3 regions of the Bacillus sp. SIMBA_154 genome follow, and region 2 is predicted to be linked to each of the others. Evidence: riboswitches for the same ligand, from Rfam matches in the RefSeq annotation. Region 2 holds a riboswitch; each other region holds the start of a gene.
What was found. A riboswitch is a leader RNA that binds a small molecule or an ion and turns the genes downstream of it on or off. The one in region 2 is predicted to bind S-adenosylmethionine.

Region 1: it holds a riboswitch for S-adenosylmethionine, as region 2 does, so the genes downstream of both, R0K30_RS19430 (5-methyltetrahydropteroyltriglutamate--homocysteine S-methyltransferase) here and R0K30_RS15870 (methionine ABC transporter ATP-binding protein) in region 2, are expected to answer to the same signal.
Region 3: it holds a riboswitch for S-adenosylmethionine, as region 2 does, so the genes downstream of both, R0K30_RS13160 (bifunctional homocysteine S-methyltransferase/methylenetetrahydrofolate reductase) here and R0K30_RS15870 (methionine ABC transporter ATP-binding protein) in region 2, are expected to answer to the same signal.

The regions. Positions count from the first base shown of each region.
Region 1 is NZ_JAWJBV010000022.1:15,182-18,390, forward strand. Features, by position in the region: gene R0K30_RS19420 (four-carbon acid sugar kinase family protein) at 1-397, shown strand, start outside; gene R0K30_RS19425 (gluconate:H+ symporter) at 448-1,767, shown strand; SAM riboswitch class I at 1,850-1,962, shown strand; gene R0K30_RS19430 (5-methyltetrahydropteroyltriglutamate--homocysteine S-methyltransferase) at 2,050-3,174, shown strand.
Region 2 is NZ_JAWJBV010000013.1:59,856-63,064, reverse strand. Features, by position in the region: gene R0K30_RS15885 (toprim domain-containing protein) at 126-470, shown strand; gene R0K30_RS15880 (thioredoxin family protein) at 483-785, shown strand; gene R0K30_RS15875 (SCP2 sterol-binding domain-containing protein) at 906-1,247, shown strand; SAM riboswitch class I at 1,350-1,458, shown strand; gene R0K30_RS15870 (methionine ABC transporter ATP-binding protein) at 1,614-2,639, shown strand; gene R0K30_RS15865 (methionine ABC transporter permease) at 2,632-3,209, shown strand, end outside.
Region 3 is NZ_JAWJBV010000009.1:5,335-8,543, reverse strand. Features, by position in the region: gene R0K30_RS13160 (bifunctional homocysteine S-methyltransferase/methylenetetrahydrofolate reductase) at 1-1,428, opposite strand, end outside; SAM riboswitch class I at 1,507-1,625, opposite strand; gene R0K30_RS13155 (YajQ family cyclic di-GMP-binding protein) at 1,707-2,198, opposite strand; gene R0K30_RS13150 (CvfB family protein) at 2,436-3,209, shown strand, end outside.

The DNA of each region.
Region 1 (3,209 bases), on a different contig from region 2:
AATTGACCGCGTGATTGAGCAAACCGAAATGTTGTTAGCATCCGGTCAATCTGTTGCTGTTTATACAAGAAGAGAACGCCTTGACCTTGGGGACAATCGTCAAGAGGAGGAATTAAAGCTTTCCGTTCAAATTAGTGATGCTGTGACAAGCATTGTCCAGCGCCTCACAATTCGCCCTAAATATCTCATTGCCAAAGGTGGAATTACCTCAAGTGATATTGGAACAAGAGGGCTTAGCGTCAAACGTGCGACTGTTGCAGGTCAAATTAAACCTGGTATTCCCGTTTGGCAAACAGGAGAAGAAAGTAAATTCCCCTTCATTTCTTACGTGATTTTCCCGGGAAATGTTGGCTCAAAGGATACGTTAAAAGAAGCTGTAGAAATACTTGAAGGATAAAGCGCAGGGAGTGTTCTCGCTCCCTTATGCACCACAAAGGAGGAAAGACCATGTCGTTAGTTTTTATTGGACTTGGCGTTTTGTTATTGCTTTTACTCATGGTTGTCTTTAAGTTAAACGCTTTCATTTCGTTGATTATTGTCTCTTTAATTGTTGCTGTTTTAGAAGGTATGTCACCACTTGAAGCGATTGCTTCCGTCGAAAAAGGACTCGGTAGTACACTCGGGCATCTAGCACTGGTTCTCGGTTTTGGAGCGATGCTCGGTAAATTGATGGCTGATTCTGGCGGCGCCCAGCGCATTGCGATGACGCTCATTGACCGATTCGGCATTGGGAAAATCCAATGGGCAACAATGCTGACTGGATTTGTTATTGGAATTGCTCTGTTTTATGAAACCGGATTCATTATCTTAATTCCATTAGTCTTTACCATTGCTCAAGCCGCAAGACTTCCTGTGTTGTATGTTGGCATGCCGCTCGTCGCTGCACTCATCACAACACATGGCTTCCTCCCTCCTCATCCAGGGCCGACAGCCATTGCCAATGTCTTTCAAGCAAACATGGGACAAACGTTGTTAGTTGGAATTATTTTAGCAATTCCTGCTGTGTTAGTAGGAGGACTACTGTTTACGAAACTATTTCAAAAAGATCAATTGCATGCACATATACCGAAAAACTTATTTAATCCAAAGGAATTTACAGAAGAGGAAATGCCAAGCTTCGGGATTAGCATTTTTACCGCTGTTTTGCCTGTATTACTTATGACATTCAGAGCATTTTTAGAAATTTTCTTCCCATCCTCTCCATTCTTGCCAACAGCTGAGTTTTTAGGTGAACCGGCGATTGCGCTATTAATCTCAGTGCTGCTTGCCATCTACACGTTTGGACTTGGCAGGGGCAAAAGCATGCAGGAAGTCATGAAGTCGATCACGGATTCTATTGGCTCCATTGCAATGATTCTATTAATTATTGCAGGCGGCGGCGCTTTTAAACAGGTGCTCATCGATAGCGGCGTCGATCAATACATTGCTGGGATCATGCAAGGAAGCACTCTTTCTCCCCTGCTCCTCACCTGGCTGATTGCTGCTGTCCTGCGTGTATCATTAGGGTCAGCAACTGTCGCCGGTCTCACCGCGGCTGGCATTTCTGCACCACTTATTGGATTAACGGGTGTCAGCCCGGAATTAATGGTGATCGCAACAGGTGCCGGAAGTATTACGTTCTCTCACGTGAATGATGCGGGTTTCTGGATTTATAAAGAATACTTTAACCTGTCAATGGCCCAAACCTTTAAAACATGGACATTGATGGTCACTGTTCTTTCACTTGTCGGACTAGCTGGTGTTCTTGTCGCTGATTTGTTTATGTAGGAAAATAAATTGTAAAAACCATTGACTTTTTCTCGAAAAGATTGAATAATTGTGTATATTAAGAAAATTGAATCAAAAGGTAACCTTATTAAGAGTGGTGGAGGGACTGGCCCTGTGAAACCCGGCAACCGCTGTTCCTAGGAACAGAATGGTGCTAATTCCTTAAGCAAGCACACGCTTGTTTGAAGATAAGGCAGAGATCTCACAGTATATGATGCTCTTCCTTATCCAAGGAAGAGCTTTTTTATTTGATATTCAACCTGTAGAAGGAAGGGATTCAGCATGACACAAGTACAAACCATTGGAAAGAAAACAACAAAGCCGCCATTTCGCGCAGATCAAGTAGGAAGTTTACTCCGTTCAGAGCGCATCAAAGAAGCACGTAAGCAAAAAGCAGACGGTACGCTGACAGCAGAGCAGCTCCGACAAATTAAAAATGCAGAAATCACACGTATTGTGGAGAAGCAAAAGGAGATTGGATTAGAGGTTGTGACAGACGGAGAATTCAGACGTGCATGGTGGCATTTTGACTTTCTTGAAGGACTTGATGGGGTCGAAGGATTTGAAGCAGATCAGGGCATTCAATTCCACAACACAACGACAAAAGCACGAGGCATTAAGGTAACGGGTAAAATCGATTTTACAGAGCACCCAATGCTAGAAGATTACCGCTTCCTTCACAGCATCGCTGGTGATCATACGGCAAAAATGACGATTCCAAGTCCGAATATGCTCTTTTTCCGTGGAAAGCTTGATGAAGGTGTGTATGACAGCTTAGATGATTTCCACCATGATGTGGCCCAGGCGTATAAGAAAGCCATCCGTGCTTTTTATGATGCAGGCTGCCGCTACTTGCAGCTAGATGATACGGCATGGGCAGTGTTCTTTTCTGAAAAAGGTCATGAACAAATCAAAGCCTTTGGCCGCGAGGAAGATGAACTTCGTGAGTCGTTTGCAAAAACAATCAATGAAGCCGTTGCCGATCGCCCAGAGGATTTAGTCATCACAATGCACATTTGCCGTGGCAATTTTAAATCAACATGGGCAGCTGAAGGTGGTTACGAAGCAGCGGCAGAAACGATTTTTGCTGGTTTAGATCTTGATGGCCTCTTTTTAGAATTTGACGACGATCGTTCTGGCGGATTTGAGCCTCTTCGATATGTGAAGAACCCAAATCTTCAAATCGTACTTGGTCTTGTGACTTCAAAGTACGGTGAGCTTGAGCCGGTTGAACAAATTAAAAAACGAATCGAGGAAGCGGCTCAATATGTGGACATTAACCAAATTTGTTTGAGTCCACAATGCGGATTCGCATCCACGGAGGAAGGCAATCTGTTAACAGAAGAGCAGCAATGGGAAAAGCTGCGTCATGTGATTGAGATTGCTGATCAAGTGTGGACTTCATAGTCCCTTGACGAAAAAAGAGACAAACCGCATCATCA
Region 2 (3,209 bases):
GATAAGGCTGCAGTGAGCATAGCTGCAGTCTTTTTGATGATCAAGTGCCTAATCTTTACAACCTGGATAAAAGATTGTAATCTAAGGAAGAAGTGAATCAACGTCAAAAGGGCCGGGTGATCGTGATGAACGTCGAGATAGAAAAGGTCATCATTGTAGAAGGTAAATCAGACAAACAAAAGCTAAAAGAAGTCATTAGTGAACCTGTTACCATCATTTGCACCAATGGTACGATCAGTACATCGAAGCTGGATCAGCTCGTGGACGATTTATTCGGAAAAGACGTTTACATATTAGCAGACAGTGACGATGCTGGCGACAAACTGCGGAAGCAATTTCGAAAAGAATTCCCTGAAGCACTTCATCTGTTTGTCGACAGAACGTACCGAGAAGTGGCCGCTTCACCGTCAGCCCACATTGCATCTATCCTATTAGCTGCAAACATTGATGTTCATTCGAAATATTTATGAGGGTGGACGTATATGAAAGAGATTGAAGAGCATGAATTGAAGGAGATAGAGGACGATTTATTTCTTTTGTACTTATATACACCGTTTTGCGGAACATGCCAGCTGGCAAAGAAAATGCTGACAGTCGTAGATGCCATGCAGCCGGATGTTCCATTTTACGAGAACAATTTAAACTACTCACCAGGCTTTGCGAAAGCATTTGAAATCGAAAGTGTACCTTGCTTTCTACTGTTTAAAAAAGGTGAGATTGTGCAAAAAGGCTACGCCTTTCACTCAGTTCCATATCTTCATGAAATGATTGAAACCGCTAAATAAAGCGGTTTTTTGTCATATTTCAAGCAATTCATTTGAAAATTTGTCGAGCTATTTATAAAGGACAAGCCGATGTTTGTAGAGAAATGTTATGTATAACCAAATGACAGGGAGGTTATACATGTGGAAAAAGTGAAAACCCACGGAAACGCTGGGCAGCGATTATTGTTAAAGCCGCTGCTCTCCTCATCATCCTTGAAGATTACATTTGAGGCGGAAACTGACTCTTGTACATTGATTGTGGATGAACGTGGTGAAGTGAAGAAACTGCCTGCAATTGAGTTATCGGATCTCATCTTCTATGGTGAGAGGAAAGAAATTCTACAATTATTAGATGGAGACATGTCCTTGCAGCAGCTTATCAGCAGGGGACAAGTCAAAGTCAAAGGCTCATTCCGCGCGCTTCTCAGACTAGAGGCTGTGCTTTGGCTGACGAACGGTTTTTTTCGGAAAATGATAACGTAGTCGTTTACTTGGAAATTAGCGATTTACAGCGTTGACATATCTCGGGTAGCATGATATTCTACGTTAGTAAAAACATGAACATCACATAAAACAACATATTTTCTCTTATTAAGAGAGGTGGAGGGACGTGCCCTATGAAACCCGGCAACCGTCAGCATAGCTGAAATTGGTGCCAATTCACTCAAAGCCGCAACGCTTTGAAAGATGAGAGAAAGGCGTATTTGAAATAAAAGGCCTTTCTGCTTGCGTTGCAGTTAGGTCTTTTTTACTGACTTAGCAGCAGGCTAGAGTCATGACAGCACGAAGAATAAATGAACGTATGTGATGGCAATCTATAGATTCAGCAAGAAAGCAGGTGAGCAGACTGTGATCCATTTACAGAATGTATCAAAAACGTACTACTCAAAAAGCGGAAATGTTGACGCAGTGAAAGACGTCAACTTGGATATTGATAAAGGTGAAATATTCGGAATTATCGGGTATAGCGGCGCGGGCAAAAGCTCTCTTATTCGCCTATTAAACGGTCTGGAGCTGCCAACAGAAGGAATTGTTGAAGTGGCAGGCAATCGGATCAATGAAGTATCGAATGCGAAACTTCGTAAAGCAAGACAGGAAATCAGCATGATCTTTCAGCACTTTAACCTACTTTGGTCAAGAACGGTAAGACAAAATATTATGTTCCCGCTCGAAATTGCAGGTGTTCCGACGTCAAAACGGAGAGCCCGTGCAAATGAACTAATTAAATTGGTCGGTTTAGAAGGGAAAGAAAATGCTTATCCTTCTCAGCTAAGCGGTGGACAAAAGCAGCGTGTGGGAATTGCGAGAGCATTAGCCAATGATCCAAAGGTTCTTCTATGTGACGAAGCTACATCTGCACTTGATCCGCAAACAACAGATTCCATCCTTGATCTTTTGGCCGATATCAATAAACGATTAGGGCTGACAATTGTGCTCATCACACACGAAATGCACGTCATTCGCAAAATCTGTCATCGTGTGGCAGTGATGGAGAATGGACGCATTGTCGAAGAAGGCGAAGTATTACGTGTCTTCAGACAACCGAAGGAAGAAATGACGAAGCGATTTGTGAAACAGCTTGCTGAACCAGAGGAAGCGAAAGAAACAATCGAACACGTCTTAGAGCGAGTAAAAGAGGGTCAGGTGGTACGGTTGTCCTTTATCGGCGATTCTGCCGAGCAGCCGCTGATCACTGAAATCGTTCGATCTTTTGAGGTCGATGTGAACATCCTTCAAGGAAAGATTTCTCAAACGCAGGAAGGCGCGTTTGGAACACTCTTTATCCATATTAATGGAGAAGAGACCGAGGTTGAAAAAGCCATCGCCTATATCCAAAGCAAACAGGTTGAAATTGAGGTGATGACACATGTTTGAGAAATGGTTTCCGAACGTTGATCTAGATGTCATTTGGAATGCAACGGGTGAAACGGTGTACATGACACTCATTTCACTAGCATTTGCTTTTATTATTGGTATCATCCTTGGACTATTGCTCTTTCTGACTAGTAAAGGCGGTCTTTGGGAAAATAAACCGATTAACACCGTTATTGGGGCAGTCGTCAACATTTTCAGATCGATTCCTTTTATCATTTTAATCATTCTTTTATTAGGGTTTACAAAATTAATAATGGGCACTATTTTAGGTCCAAATGCAGCGCTGCCTGCGCTTGTCATTGGGTCAGCTCCTTTCTATGCACGTCTTGTCGAAATTGCACTGCGAGAAGTAGACAAAGGAGTCATTGAAGCAGCACGATCCATGGGAGCTAAAACGTCTACGATTATTTTCAAAGTATTGCTGCCAGAATCACTGCCAGCCCTTATTTCAGGCATTACCGTGACAGCCATTGCTCTTATTGGCTCTACTGCGATCGCAGGTGCAATTGGAGCAGGTGGACTTGGTGACCTTGCCTATGTGGAAGGATACCAATCTGGTAATACAGATGT
Region 3 (3,209 bases), on a different contig from region 2:
TACTGCTTTATCAATATGACGTACATTTGGATTAAACGCGCCAGCCACTGAAAAATTGGTCTTTTTACCAAGCGGCTTCCCTGAGAAAGAAAGTCCTTCGTTAAACTGTTTGATGAGACGGATCAAATCAAAGGAGGTTAAATCATAAACAGATGTTGCACCTGGGAAGTCACCAATTTTAGACGGGTCGCCTGTAATGGCTAAAATATCGGTTAATCCGAGAGTGTCGAGTCCCATCAAATGGGATTGTAGCCCAATTAAATTACGATCACGACACGTGATATGGACAAGTGAACGCATATCAAGCTGCTGTTTCAATAATGCACCGCAAGCCACATTGCTAATGCGCGGAGTCGCAAGAGAATTATCAGCTAACGTCAGGGCATCAATGCCTGCACTCTTTAATTCATTTGCTGCGACAAGGAATTTTTCAAAGTTCAGCTTCTTTGGCGGGTCCAGCTCTACGATAATCGATCGTTTTTTAACAGCCAGCTCGTCAAGACCAGGTTCAGTGCGCTGGTCTTGGATCGAAATGATTTCTTCTTTTAATACTTTCACTTCTTTTTCAGTGATCGGTGCTAAATCTTTAACTGCTTCAGCCATTGCGTTAATATGCTGAGGCGTCGTTCCGCAGCAGCCTCCGATAATGCGTGCGCCTTGATTTCTAAACTCTAGTGCACTTTTTCGGAAATAATCATTATCTGTATCATAGACGAGTCTGCCTTCTTCAAGAGACGGGAGACTGCTGTTAGGATAGACAGATAAATGAGAATTTTCCAAAATCGGAACGCCTTCGAGTGCCTGAATCATATGATAAGGGCCCAGCCTGCAGTTGATCCCAACGACATCAGCGCCAAGAGAGGATAATTCAGATAAACCGTCCTTCAGCGGTGTACCGTCCTGCAAAACACCTTGCTCGTGCATGGATACGTTCATGACAATCGGGAGAGTCGTTTCTTTGCGCGCAATTTCGAGAACGGCCTTCGCCTCTTCCATATCATAATACGTTTCAAGCAATAATCCGTCAGGCTGTTCATTTAATAGGATGTACAGCTGCTCTCTAAAGCTTCGTTTGATCTCGTCTATCGAGTAGGCATTTTTGTTAAACGTTCGAATGCCGCCAATCGTTCCGAGTACATAAGCTGAGCCAGCGGCAGCTTTTGCAATTTGTACCGCTTTTGTATTGATGCGTTTTGTTTCTTCCTCTAAGCCGTAGCGGGATAGTTTAATATAATTCGCACCGTACGTGTTCGTTTGGATGATGTCAGCTCCAGCCTGCACATACGCCTCATGCACTCTTTTCACTTCATCTTCTTTTGATAAATTTAGTTCTTCAAAGCACCGGTCAATGCCGTAAGAGTATAAAAGTGTTCCCATTGCTCCGTCAGCAATCAATACGCGATTTTGTAAGTCTTGTAATAGGCCCATTGTATTCCTCCTTATTTCTATGTAACAAAAAAAGCCTTCTGATAAGAAGAAGACTTTTTGGCTGTATCGTAATTCTTCTCCTTATCTTCCAAGCAGTTGCTTGCTGGATTTAGCACCTTGGTCATAGAAAATACATTTCTACTACACCGGTTGCTGAGGCTTCACAGGGCCAGTCCCTCTGCCTCTCTTGATAAGAAAGCGATATGAACATGTCAATGAATTGAACTTCCATCAACTGTAACGAAAAAATCGAAAATAATCAATGGAAAATTTAAAATTTATCGAAAATTTATAAATTGGACGTCAATCGGCAAATCTGCTTTGCGCATGAGTGAAATGACCTCTTGTAAATCATCTTTATTTTTCCCTGTTACACGCACTTGGTCATCCTGAAACTGCGACTTCACTTTGATCCCAGATTGCTTAATGAGTGCGTTGATCTTTTTGGCATTGTCTTTATCGATACCGCTAATCAGCTTGGCACGCTGGCGTACTGTTCCGCCTAGGGCATGTTCGGTTTTTCCGTAGTCGATGTTTTTAGTTGGTACATTTCGTTTAATCAGCTTTGTCACAAGCACATCTTTTAGCTGTTCAAGCTTGAAGTCATCATCTGAGATGAGAACGAGCTCTTCTTTTTCAAGTGAAATATCACTTTTACTTCCTTTAAAATCATAACGATTTTTAATTTCTTTTAGCGCTGCTTGAATGGCGTTTTGCACCTCTGGCAGTTCCACCTTCGATACAATATCAAATGAACTTTCTTTTGCCATAACACATGACCTCCAAGTATAGATATTGCGTCTATTTTATCATGCAAACAGGGCAAGAAGAAGCTTTATCATATAGACAAATCAAAGAGTTCAGCCGCTTGCGGTATAAATCAAGGGAAGTTTGTCCACTTTAGCTAACAGAACTAGAGATGTTCATGTTGAAAGAAGTATAGTAGAATAAAGTGAATCAAAAGATGAACGAACGCTCTTTTATGGGCAGATAGGAAGGAAGAGAACATGAGACCAGGTGAGCAATTGACCTTGCAAATAGAGAACGAGATGGAGTACGGCTACTTTTTGACAGATGGTGAAGATTCTGTCCTCTTGCACCGCAGTGAGATGACAGAGGATATTGATGACAGGGATGAAGTAGAGGTCTACTTATATGTAGATCATGAAGAAAGACTAGCAGCTACGATGAAAATACCTACAATTAATGCACATACATATGGCTGGGTAGAAGTCGTAGACGTTGTAGAAGACATGGGCGCATTTGTCGATGTCGGGCTATCAAAGGATGCACTTGTTGCAACAGAACACCTCCCGCCTTTTGAGGAAGCATGGCCGAAAAAAGGAGACAAACTCTACTGTATGCTGAAAGTCACAAGCTACGGTAGAATGTTCGCAAAGACAGCCACTGAGGATGTGATCAGTGAATTGTTCACTGAGGCGCCAGAAACCTTAATGAACAAAGAAATCACTGGGACAATTTATCGCTTAATTGCGACAGGCTCTTTTATGCTGACAGATACAGGGGTGAGGGGATTTATCCACCGCACAGAACGAAAGGAAGAACCAAGATTAGGATCGGAAGTGACAGGCCGCGTCATTGCGGTGAAAGAGGATGGAACCGTGAACGTTTCTTTGCTTCCTAGAAAGCAGGACGCGTTATCTGTTGATGCAGAAGAAATTTTAACCTATATGAGAACGAGAAATGGCGCCATGCCTTACTGGGATAAAAGTGATCCAGAAGATATTCGTGAACGATTTCAAATGAGCAAGGCGGCCTTT